2 regions of the Streptomyces roseoviridis genome follow, and region 2 is predicted to be linked to the other one. Evidence: predicted binding sites of a transcription regulator. Region 2 holds the regulator's gene; the other holds the start of a gene.
What was found. The regulator HrcA, encoded in region 2, represses chaperone genes, less so after heat shock. The targets are predictions, from matches to a motif close to TTNGCACTCNGNNNNNCNGAGTGCNAA.

Region 1: the regulator HrcA is predicted to act here: its motif matches at 2,481-2,507, upstream of groL (chaperonin GroEL).

The regions. Positions count from the first base shown of each region.
Region 1 is NZ_BAAAWU010000001.1:3,390,793-3,400,133, forward strand. It holds gene ABD954_RS15295 (deoxyxylulose-5-phosphate synthase) at 1-17, shown strand, start outside; gene ABD954_RS15300 (SRPBCC family protein) at 69-539, opposite strand; gene groL (chaperonin GroEL) at 694-2,316, opposite strand; gene ABD954_RS15310 (cold-shock protein) at 2,743-2,946, opposite strand; gene ABD954_RS15315 (MoaD/ThiS family protein) at 3,361-3,639, opposite strand; gene thrC (threonine synthase) at 3,674-5,002, opposite strand; SAM riboswitch class I at 4,996-5,137, opposite strand; gene ABD954_RS15325 (glucosyl-3-phosphoglycerate synthase) at 5,259-6,203, shown strand; gene ABD954_RS15330 (hypothetical protein) at 6,270-6,608, shown strand; gene ABD954_RS15335 (alpha,alpha-trehalose-phosphate synthase (UDP-forming)) at 6,638-8,023, shown strand; gene ABD954_RS15340 (winged helix-turn-helix transcriptional regulator) at 8,201-8,584, opposite strand; gene ABD954_RS15345 (NAD(P)-dependent oxidoreductase) at 8,691-9,341, shown strand, end outside.
Region 2 is NZ_BAAAWU010000001.1:5,121,145-5,130,485, reverse strand. It holds gene ABD954_RS23170 (16S rRNA (uracil(1498)-N(3))-methyltransferase) at 1-143, opposite strand, end outside; gene ABD954_RS23165 (nitronate monooxygenase) at 140-1,231, opposite strand; gene dnaJ (molecular chaperone DnaJ) at 1,353-2,489, opposite strand; gene hrcA (heat-inducible transcriptional repressor HrcA) at 2,490-3,509, opposite strand; gene ABD954_RS23150 (MBL fold metallo-hydrolase) at 3,665-4,411, shown strand; gene ABD954_RS23145 (DUF3097 domain-containing protein) at 4,422-5,225, shown strand; gene hemW (radical SAM family heme chaperone HemW) at 5,296-6,528, opposite strand; gene ABD954_RS23135 (AMP-dependent synthetase/ligase) at 6,597-8,474, opposite strand; gene lepA (translation elongation factor 4) at 8,699-9,341, opposite strand, start outside.

The DNA of each region.
Region 1 (9,341 bases), 1.7 Mb from region 2:
TGCGGTACGAGGTCTAGGCCCTCTCTTCCGGATCTTGCCGGGCCTGACCGGACGGCGGACGGCACCCGTCACATCCGCCGCAGGTGCTCCTCCAGCCGGTCGTACTGCTCCCGTACCCCCGCCTCCATGCCCGCCGCCAGTGCCTGGTCGCGGATCTCCGTCGAGGGCCAGAAGGACGTGCTGGTCAGGGCGGTGCCGCCGTCGGGGGTCGCGTCGAAGGCGAGGACCACGCGGACCGGTCCGGCGTCCGGCATCTGCTCGAAGACCTCGGTGTAGACGAGGCGTTCGCCCGGGACGATCTCCTCGTACGTGCCGGAGAAGACGATCTCCTGGCCGTCCGGGGTCCGCTGGCCCCAGCGCCACGCGCCGCCCGGCCGCAGGTCGATCTCGCAGACGGACATGGTCAGTGCCGCCAGTCCGTACCACGCGTGGACGTGCTCGGGGCGCGTCCACGCCTCCCACACGCGCGCGACCGGCGCGTCGAAGGTGCGGGTGATGACGAGCTCGCGGTCCGCCGGTGTGGTCAGCAGCGTGATCATGGCGTTCTCCCGCCGATCAGGTCCCGGACCTCCCTGCCCCTCCAGGATCGCCCCGCCCCGTGGCGCCGTCCACACGGCGAAAGGGCGGCACCCCGGTGGGGTGCCGCCCTTCGGCGTTCAGCGATGAACCGCCGATCCTCTACGACTGAGAGGATCAGAAGTCCATGTCACCGCCCGGCATGCCGCCGCCGGCCGGCGCGGCGGCCTTCTCCGGCTTGTCGGCGATGACGGCCTCGGTGGTGAGGAACAGGGCCGCGATGGAGGACGCGTTCTGCAGCGCGGAACGGGTCACCTTGGCCGGGTCGATGATGCCCTCGGCGATCATGTCGACGTACTCGCCGGTCGCGGCGTTCAGGCCGTGGCCGACGGGCAGGTTGCGCACCTTCTCGACGATGACGCCACCCTCGAGACCACCGTTGACGGCGATCTGCTTGAGCGGGGCCTCCAGGGCCAGCTTGACGATGTTGGCACCGGTGGCCTCGTCGCCCTCGAGGTCGAGCTTCTCGAAGACGGAGGAGGCCTGCAGCAGGGCCACGCCACCACCGGCGACGATGCCCTCCTCGACGGCCGCCTTCGCGTTGCGGACGGCGTCCTCGATGCGGTGCTTGCGCTCCTTGAGCTCGACCTCGGTCGCGGCACCGGCCTTGATGACGGCGACGCCACCGGCGAGCTTCGCCAGGCGCTCCTGGAGCTTCTCGCGGTCGTAGTCCGAGTCGCTGTTCTCGATCTCGGCGCGGATCTGGTTCACGCGACCGGCGACCTGCTCGCTGTCACCGGCACCGTCGACGATGGTGGTCTCGTCCTTGGTGATGACGACCTTGCGGGCGCGGCCGAGCAGGTCGAGGCCCGCGTTCTCCAGCTTGAGGCCGACCTCCTCGGAGATGACCGTGCCGCCGGTGAGGATGGCGATGTCGTTCAGCATGGCCTTGCGGCGGTCGCCGAAGCCCGGGGCCTTGACGGCGACGGACTTGAAGGTGCCACGGATCTTGTTGACGACCAGGGTCGACAGGGCCTCGCCCTCGACGTCCTCGGCGATGATCAGCAGCGGCTTGCCCGACTGCATGACCTTCTCCAGGAGCGGGAGGAGGTCCTTGACCGCGGAGACCTTGGAGTTGACGATCAGGATGTACGGGTCGTCCAGGGACGCCTCCATACGCTCCATGTCGGTGGCGAAGTACGCCGAGATGTAGCCCTTGTCGAAGCGCATACCCTCGGTGAGCTCCAGCTCCAGACCGAAGGTCTGGGACTCCTCGACGGTGATGACGCCTTCCTTGCCGACCTTGTCCATGGCCTCGGCGATGAGCTCGCCGATCTGGGTGTCGGCGGCGGAGATGGAGGCCGTGGAAGCGATCTGCTCCTTGGTCTCGACATCCTTGGCCTGCTCGAGCAGGGCGCCGGAGACGGCCTCGACGGCCTTCTCGATGCCGCGCTTGAGGGCCATCGGGTTGGCGCCGGCGGCGACGTTGCGCAGGCCCTCGCGGACCAGCGCCTGGGCGAGAACGGTGGCGGTGGTCGTACCGTCGCCGGCGACGTCGTCCGTCTTCTTGGCGACTTCCTTGACCAGCTCGGCGCCGATCTTCTCGTACGGGTCCTCGAGCTCGATCTCCTTGGCGATGGAGACACCATCGTTGGTGATCGTGGGGGCGCCCCACTTCTTCTCGAGGACGACGTTGCGGCCCTTGGGACCGAGGGTGACCTTGACGGCGTCAGCGAGCTGGTTCATGCCGCGCTCGAGACCGCGCCGGGCCTCCTCGTCGAACGCGATGATCTTGGCCATGTGAAGTGGTCCTCCCGGACATGGGGTGGATAACGCTCCTGGACCGCGCCGACGCCCGCGACGGACGGCCCGCGTGCCCCGTGGTTCCTTGCCCCACGTGGCCTGCGACCTCGTCTGCCCGATCCTCGTAAGCACTCTCACCTTCAGAGTGCTAACGCCAATGATTAGCACTCGACCTAGGAGAGTGCAAGCGACTCCCGCAGATCGAGAGCCGGATCCGGGCTCGGATCCGGGCTCGGATCCGGGTCCCGCCCCGGGCGCCGGTCCCCACCCTGTCCGGGCCCCGACCGCGAGCCGATCCGCACCCGGATCCGGCCCGACCGTGAGGCGCCGCGGCAGGTCGTGCGGACACGCGCGAGGGGCCCGCATCCCGGTCAGGATGCGGGCCCCTCGACGGAAGTGCGTCGGTGGCCGATCGCGCCGCGCTCAGACGGCGAGCTTGACCATGTCCGCCTGCGGACCCTTCTGGCCCTGCGAGATCTCGAACTCGACCCGCTGACCCTCTTCGAGGGTGCGGTAGCCGTCCATCTGGATCGCGCTGTAGTGGACGAAAACATCCGCACCACCGTCGACCGCGATGAAGCCGTAGCCCTTCTCCGCGTTGAACCACTTGACGGTGCCCTGAGCCATGCCTAACTCCCCTATTACTGGCCCTTGCGCGGGACCGCACTTCGCGGACCCGGGTCAGACCCTGCGCCGGAACGCGTCGACCGCGGCTGAATGTATCTGCCCAACTGCCCTCTGCAACAGGTCAATCCGACGAGAATTCTGGGCACGCCGGAAAGGCGGATTGAGGAGAATACATGGAATTCCGGGGCAAGTCGGGCCCGGCAAAGCGCGCAGATGGTGCACAAGGCACGGTCACTTTGGCTGCATCTCGTCCCGCGCGGACGCATTCTCATATGCGCCTGGCATGAGCGGCTGCGGGGACTTCCCCAACTCTACCGCGCTCAACCATGCTGAATTGCCCCTTCCGCTTCTGGCAGCGGAAGGGGCAATTCAGGGAAATCGGGGAAGCGGGCAAAACCCCACTCGGCCTACGGCTCAGCAGCCGCCGGCGACGGCCGGGATGATCGACACGCCCGCGCCGTCCGGCGTCGCCGTCTCCAGGCCCTGCTCGAAGCGCACGTCGTCGTCGTTCACGTACACGTTGACGAAGCGGCGCAGCTTGCCCTGGTCGTCCAGGACGCGGGCGGCGATGCCGGTGTGGTTCTTCTCCAGGTCGGCGATGACCTCGGCGAGGGTGGCGCCCTCGGCGGGCACCTCCGCCTGGCCGCCCGTGTAGGTGCGGAGGATGGTGGGGATGCGGACGTTCACGGCCATGTCTTCGTAACCTTTCGGCGCGCTAGGGCGGGTCTCAGTGGGCCAGGCCCGCGTCGCGGAACGCGTCCAGGCTGGGGCGGATGGTGGCGGTCGCCTGGGAGCTCTCGGCCACCGCGTCCAGGGTCTTGAGGCCGTCGCCGGTGTTGAGGACGACGGTGGTGAGGGTGGGGTCGAGGAGACCGGCCTCGACGAGCTTGCGCGTCACGCCGACGGTCACGCCGCCCGCGGTCTCGGCGAAGATGCCCTCGGTGCGGGCCAGGATCTTGATCGCGTCGACGACCTGTTCGTCGTTCACGTCCTCCACGGCGCCGCCGGTGCGGCGGGCGATGTCGAGGACGTACGGGCCGTCCGCCGGGTTGCCGATCGCCAGCGACTTGGCGATGGTGTTCGGCTTCTGCGGGCGCACCACGTCGTGGCCGGCCTTGAAGGCGGCGGAGACCGGGGAGCAGCCCTCGGCCTGGGCGCCGAAGATCTTGTAGGGCTTGTCCTCGACGAGGCCGAGCTTGATGAGCTCCTGAAGACCCTTGTCGATCTTCGTCAGCTGCGAGCCGGAGGCGATCGGGATGACCAGCTGGTCCGGGATGACCCAGCCGAGCTGCTCGCAGATCTCGTACGCGAGCGTCTTGGAGCCCTCGCCGTAGTACGGGCGCAGGTTGACGTTGACGAAGCCCCAGCCCTCGCCGAGCGGGTCGCCGATCAGCTCCGAGCAGAAGCGGTTGACGTCGTCGTAGTTGCCCTCGATGGCGACGAGGTCACCGCCGTAGACGCCGGCCATGACGACCTTGCCCTGCTCCAGGTCGTGCGGGATGAACACGCAGGAGCGGAAGCCGGCCCGGGCGGCGGCGGCGCCGACGGCGCCGGCCAGGTTGCCGGTGGAGGAGCAGGAGAGGGTGGTGAAGCCGAAGGCGCGGGCGGCCTCGATGGCCTGGGCGACGACCCGGTCCTTGAAGGAGTGGGTCGGGTTGCCGGAGTCGTCCTTGACGAACAGCTTCCCGGGCTCGACGCCGATCTCGCGGGCCAGGTTGTCGGCCTGGACGAGCTTGGTCCAGCCGGGGTTCAGGTTGGGCTTGTCGGCGACGTCGGCGGGGACGGGCAGGAGCGGGGCGTAGCGCCAGATGTTGGCGGGGCCGGCCTCGATCCGCTTGCGCAGGGCCTCGGGGTCGCCGGTGGGCAGGTCGTACGCGACCTCGAGCGGGCCGAAACAGAGCTCGCAGGCGAAGATCGGGCCGAGCGGGAAGGTCTCGCCGCATTCGCGGCAGGAGAGTCCGGACGCGGGACCGAGGTCGACCGGGGTCCGGGGGGAAGCGGCGGCGGTGGATGCGACCGTCTGTACAGCCATGGAGGCGAGGCCCTTTCTCCTCATCTTCCTCATGACGCATTTCGCCATGAGACGGATTTGGCACCTTCCCTAGTCGGGGACCTCGCTGGAGGACGAGAACCGACTGGAGGGTTGCCGGGGCTTCAACGGGCCGTATCCCTCTGCCCCTCTGGATGAGCGGTATTCGATTGTGGAACGCGGTCGGCACCCCGACATGCATCGGGCATCCGCGTTGTTCAAGACTGTAACCGAAGCCTTCCGAGGTGGAGACGGTCGTCCGATCCGCGAGATGGAGATCACGTTGCTGGAAGAAGTGGAGCGCTGGCTGGCCCGGCGGTCCTGGTCGGTGGCCGACCGTCCGCTGGAGCGGATCCTCGCCGCCAAGCGCGGGACGACGGTGAGCGTGGTGCTGCCGGCGCTGAACGAGGAGGCGACGGTCGGCGCGATCGTCTCCGTGATCCGCCGTGAGCTCATGACGGACGCGGTGCCGCTGGTGGACGAGCTGGTGGTGATCGACTCGGGCTCCACGGACCGTACGGCGGAGGTGGCCGCGGCGGCCGGGGCGCGGGTGGTGGCGCGGGACGCGATACTGCCGCGGATACCGGCGGTGCCGGGCAAGGGCGAGGTGCTGTGGCGTTCGCTGATGGCGACCGGCGGGGACGTCGTCTGTTTCGTCGACGCCGACCTGCGGGACTTCTCGGCGGACTTCGTGTCGGGGATCGTCGGCCCGCTGCTCACCGACCCGGACGTGGACTTCGTGAAGGCGATGTACGACCGCCCGCTCGACGGCGCTCCCGGCCAGGGCGGCCGGGTGACGGAGCTGGTGGCCCGGCCGCTGCTCAACCTGCACTGGCCGCAGCTGGCCGGTTTCGTGCAGCCGCTCGGCGGCGAGTACGCGGCGCGCCGCTCGCTGCTGGAGCGCCTGCCGTTCCCGGTCGGTTACGGGGTGGAGCTGGGCCTGCTGGTGGACGCGCTGCACACGGTGGGCCTCGACGCGCTCGCACAGGTGGACGTGGGGGTGCGCAAGCACCGGCACCAGGACGGTCAGGCGCTGGGCCGGATGGCGGCGGCGATCTACCGGACGGCGCAGCTGCGGCTCTCGCGCGGTCATCTGGTGCGGCCGCGGCTGACCCAGTTCGAGCGGAGCGAGGGGGGCGGTTTTGCGCCGCGCACGTACGCGGTGGACACGGAGGAGCGGCCCCCGATGGCGGAGATCGCGGAGTACGCGCGCCGGCGCGTGGCCTAGCCGCCGAGGCGGTGGACGCGTGGCGCAGCACCGAATGATGACCCTTTCTGCCTAGATTTCCTTTTTATGCGATGGAGACGCGGAACGGGAATCCTGCCGGCAGCCCTCGCCCTCATCACCGGGGCCCTGTTCCTGGCGGGGCCCCCGCCGGCCGCGGCCCTGGACCTCGCCCCTGCTCAGGGCCGCGCCGCGGCCCCGGACGCCGCCCCGGCGCGTGGTCCGGAGAGGATCGCGGCGCGGGACACGGACCGGCCGGGGCCGGGCCGGACGGCGGAGGAGCGGCTGTGGCTGCTCGGCGGTCTCGGCCTGGCGCTGGCGGCGACCGGCGTGGTGGCCGGGGCGGCCGTACGGCTCCACAGGGAGCCGCCGGGGAGCAGCGGGCCCGGCTCGAATCCGCACGTTTGAGCGTTTAGCGGACGGGCTAGGTTCGGCATATGGCTTCAGTCCTCGTGGCATCGAACCGTGGTCCCGTCTCGTACACCCTGCGGGACGACGGCGGTCTTGACACCCGGCGGGGCGGCGGCGGGCTCGTCTCCGGCCTCAGCGCCGTGTTCTCGGAGGACTCGGCGGGTGACGGGCTGTGGGTGTGCGCGGCCCTCGGCGACGGCGACCGCGAGGCGGTGCGGCGCGGGATCGCCGAGCCGGGCGTGCGGATGCTGGACATCGACCCGGACGTGTACGCCGACGCGTACAACGGCATCGCGAACTCGGTGCTGTGGTTCCTCCACCACCACCTGTACGACATCCCGCGCGAGCCCGTCTTCGACGCGGCCTTCCGGCACCGCTGGGACTCCTACCGGGCCTACAACCGCGCCTTCGCCGAGGCCCTCGCCGAGGCGGCGGACGAGGGCGCGGCGGTCCTGGTGCAGGACTACCACCTGGCGCTGGTCCCGGGGCAGCTGCGCGCGCTGCGGCCCGATGTGCGGATCGCGCACTTCACCCACACCCCGTGGGCGTCCCCGGCCTATCTGGCGATGCTGCCGGACGACATCCACCAGGAGCTGGTGGAGGGCATGCTCGGGGCGGACGGGATCGGCTTCCACACGGGGGCCTGGGCGGACGCCTTCCGGGCCGACCCGCAGGTCGCCCGCGCGGCCGGGGGCTCGCGCGTGTCGGTCCATCCGCTGGGCGTGGACGGCGACGAGCTGCGGGCGCTGGCCCACCGGCCGGAGGTCGACGAGCGGCTCGCGGCCCTGCGCGCCGAGGTGGGCGACCGGAAGACGATCGTCCGGGTGGACCGGACGGAGCTGTCCAAGAACATCCTGCGCGGCCTGCTCGCCTACCGCGAGCTCCTCGCCGACCACCCCGAGTGGCGCGGCCGGGTGGTGCACCTCGCCTCCGCGTACCCCTCCCGCCAGGACCTGGAGAGCTACCGCTCCTACACGGCCGCGGTCTCGGCGCTCGCGGAACGGATCAACGAGGAGTTCGGCACGCCGGACTGGCAGCCCGTTCTGGTATCCGTGCAGGACGACTTCACCCGCTCCCTGGCCGCGTACCGGATGGCCGACGTGGCCCTCGTCAACCCGGTCAGGGACGGCATGAACCTGGTCGCCAAGGAGATCCCGGTGGTCTCCGAGGAGGGCTGCGCGCTGGTGCTGTCCCGGGAGGCGGGCGCGTACGAGGAGCTGCGCGCCGACGCGCTGACGGTGAACCCCTTCGACGTGACCGAGACCGCGGAGGCCCTCCACGAGGCCCTGTCGATGCCCGCCGCGGACCGGGCGGAGCGCACCAAGCGGCTCGCCGCGGCGGCCACCGCCCTGCCGCCGCGCCGCTGGTTCCTGGACCAGCTGGAGGCACTGGGCGGTGCGGTGCGCGCCTGAGGAGGCGGTGGGCTCCTGGGGCCGGTGTCCTCGGAAGGGGCGCGCCTGAGGAGGCGGCGCGGGCCTGGGGCCGGTGGCATCGAAAGGCGCGCGCCTGGGAGACGGCGCGGGCCTGGGGCCGGTGTCCTGGGACGGTGCGCGCCTCGGAGACGGACGGCGTCCTCGGAAGGGGCGCGCCTAGGAGGCGGTGTCCTCGGAAGGGGCGCTCCCGGACGCCTCCTCCCGTTCCCGGCGCTCGCGGCCCCAGACGGCGAGCGGTTCGAGCGCGTCGTTGAGCCGGATGCCGTCCTTGGTCAGGGCGTACTCGACGCGCGGCGGGACCTCGTCGTAGGAGACGCGGTCGACGATGCCGTCCGCCTCCATCTCGCGCAGATGGGAGGCGAGCACCTTCTCGGTGATGCCCGGCACCATCCTGCGCAGTTCGCCGAAGCGGCGGTGCGGGTACTCGTGGAGCGCCCACAGGATGAGCACCTTCCACTTGCCCCCGATGATGTCCATCGCGGTGTCGATCCCGCAGATGTGCTCCCCGCCGTCGGACCCGGGCCGGTTCAGCGTCGCCATGCTCCCCCTCCCGCCACCTTCCTGACCTGCTCGCTCACTTCAGGGTAACCACCCACTTCGAAGTGCGTACTTGAGCGCTCAACCGCCCGGGACGCAGCCTGGGCACATGAACGAGACGACCTCGCAGAAGACCCCCGTCACCCTCCTCGGCCTCGGCGCCATGGGCACCGCCCTGGCCCGGACCTGGCTCGCCGCCGGCCACCCCCTCACCGTATGGAACCGCACCCCCGCCCGTGCCGCCGCGCTCGTCGACGAGGGCGCGCGGGCCGCCGCCGACGTGGCCGAGGCGGTCGCCGCGAGCACCCTCGTCGTGGTCTGCCTCCTGGACGACGCCTCGGTCGGCGAGGCCCTCGCCGATGTCGATCTGACCGGCAAGGACCTGGTGAACCTGACCACCACCACGCCGGCCCAGGCCCGCGACCGCGCCGCGTGGGCCCGCGAGCGGGGCGCCCGTTACCTGGACGGCGGGATCATGGCCGTCCCGCCGATGATCGGTGTTCCCGAGGCCGGCGGTTACGTCTTCTACAGCGGATCGCGCGAGCTGTTCGAGCTGCACCAGGAGACCCTCGCGGTGCCGGCCGGCACCGTCCACGTCGGGGAGGACGCCGGCTTCGCCGCCCTGCACGACGTGGCCCTGCTCAGCGCCATGTACGGGATGTTCGCCGGGGTCGCGCACGCCTTCGCCCTGATCCGCAAGGAGGACATCGACCCGGTCTCCTTCGCCCCGCTGCTCTCCGGCTGGATCTCCGCCATGGCC
Region 2 (9,341 bases):
CAGGCGCCCCGCCCGTCGGTGAGCACCAGCTCCTCCCCCGCGCGCAGCCGCTTCACGGACACGGCGTGGCGGCCCTCGGGCCCGTCGAGGAGGAACCCGCCGACGGCGGGCACGGCGTCGACGACGAAGACGGGTGCGGTCACGATGTGCTCCTGGTGCTGTCGGGCCGCCCGGCGAGGGCGGCGTCGAGTTCGGCGGCGAGGACCTCCACGAGCCGGCCGGCCGGCAGGTCCCGCGCCAGACGGTGGCCCTGCCCGGCCCACAGGGCCATGCCCTGCGGGTCCCCCGCGGTCGCGGCGGCCTTGCGCAGCGGGGCGGTGAGGTGGTGGACCTCGGGGTAGGCGGCGGGCGCGTACGGGCCGTGCTCGCGCATGAAACGGTTCACCAGGCCCCGGGCCGGCCGACCGGAGAAGGCCCGGGTGAGCTCGGTGCGGACGAAGAGGGGGTCGGTCAGGGCCCGCTTGTGCAGCGGGTGCGCGCCCGACTCGGGGCAGACGAGGAAGGCGGTGCCGAGCTGGGCGGCGTCGGCGCCGGCCGCGAGGACGGCGGCGATCTGCCGGCCGCGCATGATGCCGCCGGTCGCGACGACCGGCAGCCGGACGCTCTCCCGGACCTCCGTGAGCAGCGGCAGCAGGCCGCGGCCGATGCCGGCGCAGGGTCCGTCGGCCGGATCGTCGCGGTGGGTGCCCTGGTGCCCGCCCGCCTCGGTGCCCTGCACGCAGACCGCGCCCGCGCCGGCGCGCTCGGCGGTCCGGGCCTCGTCGACGGAGGTGACGGTGACGATCGTGAACGTACCGGCCCGTGCGAAGGCGTCGAGCGCGTCGCGGTCGGGGCAGCCGAAGGTGAAGGAGACGACCGGCACGGGGTCGTCGAGGAGGATCGCCAGCTTGGCCTCGTACCCGTCGTCCCTGCCCTGCTCGGCGTCGCCGAGCTCGGTCTCGTACCAGGTGGCCTCACCGGCCAGCTGGTGGCGGTAGACCTCGACGGCGGCGGGGTCGGCGGGCTGGCCGCTCGGCGGCATGAACAGGTTGACCCCGAAGGGCCGGCCGGTGAGCGCGCGGACCTGCTTGATCTCCTGGTACAGCCCGCCCGCGGTCTTGTAGCCGCCGGCCAGGAACCCGAGCGCTCCCGCCTCGCACACGGCACCGACGAGCTCCGGGCAGGAGGCGCCGCCCGCCATGGGGGCCTGCACGATCGGGTGGCGGGAGAGACCGCTCAGCGAGCTGGACATGCGGGCAATCGTGTCATGCCCGTCCGGCCCGCCGAACGCCGACGGGGCCCCGCACACGTGCGGGACCCCGTCGCATATGCCTGCGGCCCAGGACACCTTCGCGGCACCCCCGGCAGAGCGCCTAGCGCCCGTTGAACGCGTCCTTCAGGCGCGAGAACAGGCCCTGCTGGCCCGGCTGGAACTGTCCCAGCGGGCGCTCCTCGCCGCGCAGCTTGGCCAGCTCGCGCAGCAGGCGCTCCTGCTCCGCGTCGAGCTTCGTCGGGGTCTGGACCTCGACGTGGACGATCAGGTCGCCCCGGCCGTTGCCCCGCAGGTGGGTGACGCCGCGGCCGTGCAGGGGGATCGACTGGCCGGACTGGGTGCCCGGACGGATGTCCACGTCCTCCAGACCGTCGAGGGTCTGCAGCTGCACCTTCGTACCGAGCGAGGCCGCCGTCATCGGGATGGTCACCGTGCAGTGCAGGTCGTCGCCGCGCCGCTGGAAGACCTCGTGCGGGACCTCGTGGATCTCGACGTACAGGTCACCGGCCGGGCCGCCGCCGGGGCCGACCTCGCCCTCACCGGCGAGCTGGATCCGCGTGCCGTTGTCGACACCGGCCGGGATCTTGACCGTGAGCGTGCGGCGGGAACGGACCCGGCCGTCACCCGCGCACTCCGGGCACGGGGTCGGGACGACGGTGCCGAAGCCCTGGCACTGGGGGCAGGGCCGGGAGGTCATGACCTGACCCAGGAAGGACCGGGTGACCTGGGAGACCTCACCGCGGCCGCGGCACATGTCACAGGTCTGCGCGGAGGTGCCGGGCGCGGCGCCCTCGCCGGAGCAGGTGGTGCAGACGACGGCCGTGTCGACCTGGATGTCCTTCGTGGTGCCGAAGGCCGCCTCGTCGAGCGTGATCTCCAGCCGGATCATCGCGTCCTGGCCGCGCCGGGTGCGCGAGCGCGGGCCGCGCTGGGACGCCGTACCGAAGAAGGCGTCCATGATGTCCGAGAAGTTCCCGAAGCCGCCCGCGCCGAAGCCGCCGGCCCCGCCGCCCCCGGAGGAGGACAGGGGGTCGCCGCCGAGGTCGTAGACCTGCTTCTTCTGCGGGTCCGACAGGACCTCGTACGCGGCGTTGATCTCCTTGAACCGCTCCTGCGTCTTCGGGTCCGGATTCACGTCCGGGTGAAGCTCGCGGGCGAGTCGGCGGAAGGCCTTCTTGATCTCGTCCTGCGAGGCGTCGCGACGCACGCCGAGGACGGCGTAATAGTCCGTGGCCACTTACGACTCCGCCAGGATCTGTCCGACGTAACGTGCCACTGCGCGTACCGCTCCCATCGTTCCGGGGTAGTCCATGCGGGTCGGTCCGACCACGCCGAGTTTGGCGACTGCCTCGCCGCCGGAACCGTAGCCGACCGAGACGACGGACGTGGACGTCAGGCCCTCGTGGGCGTTCTCGTGCCCGATCCGTACGGTCATGCCCGATTCCTTGGCCTCGCCGAGCAGCTTGAGGAGCACGACCTGCTCCTCAAGGGCTTCCAGGACGGGCCTGATCGTCAGGGGGAAGTCGTGCCCGAAGCGGGTCAGATTGGCGGTTCCGCCGATCATGAGCCGCTCCTCGTGCTCCTCCACGAGGGTCTCCAGGAGGGTCGCGAGCACCGTCGAGACCGTGCCGCGGTCCTCGCTGTCCTCGAAGGACTCCGGCAGGTCCTGCACCAGCTGCGGCACGTCCGCGAAGCGGCGGCCGACGACCCGGCTGTTGAGCCGGGCCCGCAGGTCGGCGAGGGAGGTCTCGCCGAAGGGCGCCGGGCAGTCGATCACCCGCTGCTCGACGCGGCCGGTGTCGGTGATCAGCACCAGCATCAGCCGCGCGGGCGCCAGCGACAGCAGTTCCACGTGCCGCACCGTCGAACGGGTCAGCGAGGGGTACTGCACGACGGCGACCTGACGGGTCAGCTGCGCGAGCAGCCGGACCGTGCGGCCCACGACGTCGTCGAGGTCGACGGCCCCGTCGAGGAAGTTGTGGATCGCCCGCCGCTCGGGGGTCGACAGCGGCTTGACACCGGCCAGCCGGTCGACGAAGAGGCGGTAGCCCTTGTCGGTGGGGATGCGCCCGGCGCTGGTGTGGGGCTGGGCGATGTACCCCTCCTCCTCCAGGACCGCCATGTCGTTGCGCACGGTGGCCGGCGAGACGCCGAGCTTGTGGCGCTCGGTCAGCGCCTTGGAGCCGACCGGCTCCTCCGTCCCGACGTAGTCCTGGACGATGGCGCGCAGCACCTCGAGTCTGCGTTCGCTGAGCATCGCGCGCACCTCCAGCTGTCGATCCGGTTCCGGTTGCTCCGCTTTTGGCACTCGCCCTGCCCGAGTGCCAGGAATCCCCGGCCAGTGTACGGCGGCGGACATCGCTCCTGGCAAGGAGGCGGCGTCGGCGTCGGCACAGCCGCTAGGGTCGCGGCATGGACGTGGACGGCGGGAACGGTCGTACGGGACGGTGGGCGGAGCTGGGCTGGGAGCGGCTCACGGACAGCGTGGGCAGGCGCCGATTGCCTGGTTGGGACGCCACCGTCGGCCTGGTCGTGGCCCCCGAGGCGGTCCTGCTGTACGACACGGGAGCCACCCTCGCGCAGGGCGCCGAGCTGGGCGCCCAGGTGGCGGAGCTCACGGGCGGCCGCGAGGTGACACATGTCGCACTGAGCCATCCGCACTTCGACCACGTGCTCGGCACGGCGGTCTTCGCCGGCGCCGAGGTCTTCGGGGCGGTGGGCATGGACACGCTGCTGCCGCGCGAGCGCGAGGAGCTGCGCAAGGACGCGGTACGGCAGGGGGTGGACGCGCGGGAGGCGGCGGAGGCCGCCGAGGCCCTGGTCGCCCCGCGCCACACCGTCTCCGGCGAGTGGACCCTCGACCTGGGCGGCCGGCAGGTCCTCCTCGCCAACGTCGGCCCCGGTCACTCGGGCCACGACCTGGTGCTGCTCGTCCCGGGTGAGCGGGAGATCGTCTTCTGCGGCGACCTGGTCGAGGAGTCCGGCGAACCTCAGGCCGGCCCCGACGCCGTCCCCTCCCGCTGGCCGGACGCCCTGGACCGTCTGCTGTCCCTGGGCGGCGAGGACGCCCTGTACGTGCCGGGCCACGGGGCGGTGGTCGACGCGGCGTTCGTGCGACGCCAGCGCGATGAACTGGCACGGCGCTTCTCCGTCGCATAACGTCCCCCGAATGCGCAGCTACAACCCGGATCTGACACCTCCCTGGAAGCGCTCGGCGCCCGTGCCGGAGGTCCCGGCGGACCGTGACCTCGTGGTCGAGGAGGTCACGACGGGCTTCTGCGGGGCGGTGATCCGCTGTGAGGCGGGCACGGTGACCCTGGAGGACCGCTTCGGCAAGCACCGGGTCTTCCCGATGGAGCCGCGCGGCTTCCTCCTGGAGGGCCGGGTCGTCACCCTGGTCCGCCCCTCGCGCCCGGCGCCCGAGCGGCCCGCCCGCACCGCCTCCGGCTCGATCGCCGTCCCCGGCGCCCGGGCGCGGGTCGCCCGTGCGGGCCGGATCTACGTCGAGGGCCGCCACGACGCGGAACTGGTGGAGCGGGTGTGGGGCGACGACCTGCGGATCGAGGGCGTGGTGGTGGAGTACCTGGAGGGCGTCGACGACCTTCCGGCCATCGTCGCCGAGTTCGCCCCCGCCCCGGACGCCCGTCTCGGCGTCCTGGTCGACCACCTGGTGCCGGGCTCCAAGGAGTCCCGCATCGCCGCCCAGGTCTCCTCCCCCGACGTCCTCGTCGTCGGCCACCCCTACGTCGACGTCTGGCAGGCCGTGAAGCCCGCCGCCCTGGGCATCCCCGCCTGGCCGACGGTCCCCCGCGGCCAGGACTGGAAGACGGGCGTCTGCCGCGCCCTCGGCTGGCCGGAGAACACCGGCGCGGCCTGGCAGCACATCCTGTCCCGCGTCCGCTCCTACAAGGACCTGGAACCGGAGCTGCTGGGCGCGGTCGAGCACTTGATCGACCATGTGACCGTGCCATGACGGCGAGCCGTCCGTCGAACCCTTCGACGGCTGTTCTCCGCTCTCCGCGCGCCGGCGGCCGGGCCTCGCCCTAGTCCACCAGGTCCCGCACCACCGCGTCCGCCAGCAGCCGCCCCCGCAGGGTCAGGACCGCGCGGCCCCGCGCGTACGGTTCCGGGTCCAGCAGGCCGTCCGAGAGGGCACGCCGGGCCGCGGCCAGGCCCGCCGGGTGGAGCAGGTCCAGGGGGCAGCCCTCCCGGAGCCGGAGCTCCAGCAGGATCCGCTCGACCCGCCGGTCCTCCTCCGACAGCACCTCGCGCCCGGCGCCGGGGGACCGTCCTTCGCCCAGGGCCGCCGCGTAGGCGCCGGGGTGCTTGACGTTCCACCACCGCACGCCGCCCACGTGGCTGTGCGCGCCCGGTCCGGCGCCCCACCAGTCGGCGCCGCGCCAGTAGAGCTCGTTGTGGAGGCAGCGGCCGGCCTCGGAGGTGGCCCAGTTGGACACCTCGTACCACTCGAACCCGGCCCCGGAGAGCGCCTCCTCGGTCATCAGGTACCGGTCGGCGTGCACGTCGTCGTCGGTCATCGGTATCTCGCCGCGCCGGATGCGCCGGGCCAGCTGGGTGCCCTCCTCCACGATGAGCGCGTAGGCGCTGACGTGGTCGGGCCCGGCGCCGATCGCCGCGTCGAGGGAGGCCCGCCAGTCGTCGTCGGACTCGCCGGGCGTGCCGTAGATGAGGTCGAGGTTGACGTGATCGAAGCCGGCCGCACGCGCCTCCGCGACGCATGCCTCGGGGCGGCCGGGGGTGTGGCTGCGGTCGAGGATCTTCAGGACGTGCTGACGGGCGCTCTGCATGCCGAAGGAGATCCGGTTGAAGCCGCCCGCCCGCAGCTCCTCCAGATAGGCCGGGCTCACGGACTCCGGGTTGGCCTCGGTCGTCACCTCGGCGTCGTCGGCGAGCCCGAACTCGTCGCGGACGGACGCCAGCATCGACACGAGGTCGGCCGCGTCCAGCAGCGTGGGGGTGCCGCCGCCGACGAAGACGGTCCGCACCGGGCGCGGGTCGTCGCCGAGGACCTTGCGGGCGAGCCGTATCTCCTCGGCCACCTGCCCGGCGTAGTTCTCCCGGGAGGCGAGCACGCCGCCGGCGCCGCGCAGCTCGCTCGCGGTGTAGGTGTTGAAGTCGCAGTAGCCGCACCGGGTGGCGCAGTACGGCACGTGCAGATAGAACCCGAGCGGACGCTCCCCGGCCCCCTGCAGGGCGTGCGCGGGCAGCGCCCCGTCGTCGGGCATGGGCTCACCATCGGGCAGTACGGAAGGCATGAGCCCATTGTCCCGTACCGCCCGACGTGACCGCCGAGCCTGTGGAAAACCCCGGACGGGCTGCCGGATCAGGCCTCGCGGGCGCCCTCGTACATCTCGTCGATCAGGTGCTGGTAGGTCCGCTCCACGACCGGCCGCTTCATCTTCAGGCTCGGCGTGAGCTCGCCGTGCTCGATGTCGAGGTCGCGCGGCAGCAGCCGGAACTTCTTGATCGTCTGCCAGCGCTGCAGGCCCTCGTTGAGGCGGGCGACGTAGCCCTCGATGAGCTTCTCGGCCTGCGGGGAGGCGACGACCTCCGCGTAGGACTTGCCGCCGAGCCCGTGCTCGGCGGCCCAGCCGAGGATGGAGGGCTCGTCGAGGGCGATGAGCGCGGTGCAGTAGTTCCGGTCCGCGCCGAGCACCACGATGTTGGAGACGAAGGGACAGACGGCCTTGAACTGGCCCTCGATCTCGGTCGGGGCGATGTACTTGCCGCCCGAGGTCTTGAACAGGTCCTTCTTGCGGTCGGTGATCCGCAGGTAGCCGTCGGCGGACAGTTCGCCGATGTCGCCGGTGTGGAACCAGCCGTCCGCCTCCAGGACCTCGGCGGTCTTCTCCGGCAGGCCGTGGTAGCCCTCCATGATGCCGGGCCCGCGCAGCAGGATCTCGCCGTCGTCGGCGATGCGGACCTCGGTGCCGGGCAGCGGCTTGCCGACGGTGCCGGTGCGGTAGGCCTCGCCGGGGTTCACGAAGGAGGCCGCGGAGGACTCGGTGAGGCCGTAGCCCTCCAGGATGTGGATGCCGGCGCCAGAGAAGAAGTAGCCGATGTCCGGGGCCAGGGCGACCGAGCCGGAGACGGCGGCGCGCAGCCGGCCGCCGAACGCCTCGCGGAGCTTCTTGTAGACGAGGGCGTCGGCGACCTTGTGCTTGACGGTGAGGCCGAAGGGGGCCGAGGCGGTGCCGGTGCGGCGGAAGTTGTCCTGGGTGACCTTGGCGTACTCGCGGGCGACGCCGGCCGCCCACTGGAAGATCTTGTACTTGGCCGGGCCGCCTTCGCGGGCCTTGGCGGCGACGCCGTTGTAGACCTTCTCGAAGATCCGGGGGACGGCGGCCATGTAGGTGGGCTGCACGACCGGCAGATTGACGATGATCTTGTCGATGCGGCCGTCGACGGCGGTGACGTGACCGACCTCGATCTGGCCGGAGGTGAGCACCTTGCCGAAGACGTGGGCGAGCGGCAGCCACAGGTACTGCACGTCGTCCTGGGTGACCAGGCCGGTGGCGGCGATGGCCTTGGCCATGTACGACCAGTTGTCGTGCGGCAGGCGGACGCCCTTGGGGCGGCCGGTGGTGCCGGAGGTGTAGATCAGGGTGGCGAGCTGGTCCTTGGTGATCGCCCCGACCCGCTCCTTGACGACCTCGGGGTGCTTCTCCAGGTACGCCTGGCCGCGTGCCTCGAGCTCGGCGAGGGTGAGCACCCACTCCTCGGAGGTGTCGGCGCCCTCGGGGTCGATGACGACGACGTGGTGGAGCTGGGGCAGGTCGGCGCGGCGCTCGACGGCCTTGGCGAGCTGGTCGGCGTTCTCGGCGATGAGGACGCGCGAGTCGGAGTCGGAGAGGATGAAGGCCGACTCCTCGGCGTTGGTCTGCGGGTAGACCGTGGTGACCGCGGCGCCGGCGCACATGACGCCGAGGTCGGCGAGGATCCACTCGACGCGGGTGGAGGAGGCGAGGGCGACCCGCTCCTCCGGCGCGACGCCGAGGTCGATGAGACCGGCGGCGATGCCGTAGACCCGCTCGGCGGCCTGCGCCCAGCTGAGCGACTTCCACTCGTCGGGGCCCTGGCCGGAGGCGGAGGGGACCGGGTAGCGGTAGGCCTCCGCGTCCGGGGTCCGCTCGACGCGCTCAAGGAAGAGGGCCGCGACGGACGGCGGCCGGTTCTCGATCAGGGTCTGTGTGTCGCTCACGACGTCCTCCGGGCGGCGGCGGTGCGGTCAGGCGGTGTGATCGGGCAATGCGCGTGGCGTGGGGCGTTGCGTGACCACGTGACGCATCTAACTGGCGAGTAACCTTCGAGCGGCTTCAGAGTAGAGCTCCTGAGACTGGCGCGTAAGAGCTTGCATATAACGAACGGGTCTGTGCGCACATGGCGCACAGACCCGTTCGGTGTACACGGCAGCTACCGCGCGGTCTACTTCTTGGCCTTGCCGCCCGCCGCGTCGTCGCTGGAGAGGACGGCGATGAAGGCCTCCTGCGGGACCTCCACGGAGCCGACCATCTTCATCCGCTTCTTGCCTTCCTTCTGCTTCTCCAGCAGCTTCCGCTTACGGGAGATGTCACCGCCGTAGCACTTGGCGAGGACGTCCTTGCGGATGGCGCGGATGGTCTCGCGGGCGATGACCCGGGAGCCGATCGCGGCCTGGATCGGCACCTCGAAGGCCTGCCGGGGGATGAGCTCGCGCAGCTTGGCGACGAGCCGCACACCGTAGGCGTACGCGGCGTCCTTGTGGGTGATCGCCGAGAAGGCGTCCACCTTGTCGCCGTGCAGCAGGATGTCGACCTTGACCAGGCTGGAGGCCTGCTCGCCGGTGGGCTCGTAGTCGAGCGAGGCGTAGCCGCGGGTCTTGGACTTCAGCTGGTCGAAGAAGTCGAAGACGATCTCGGCCAGCGGGAGGGTGTAGCGGATCTCGACGCGGTCCTCGGAGAGGTAGTCCATGCCGAGGAGGGTGCCGCGCCGGTTCTGGCACAGCTCCATGATCGAGCCGATGAACTCGGTCGGGGCGAGGATCGTGGCGCGTACGACGGGCTCGTACACCTCGCTGATCTTGCCCTCG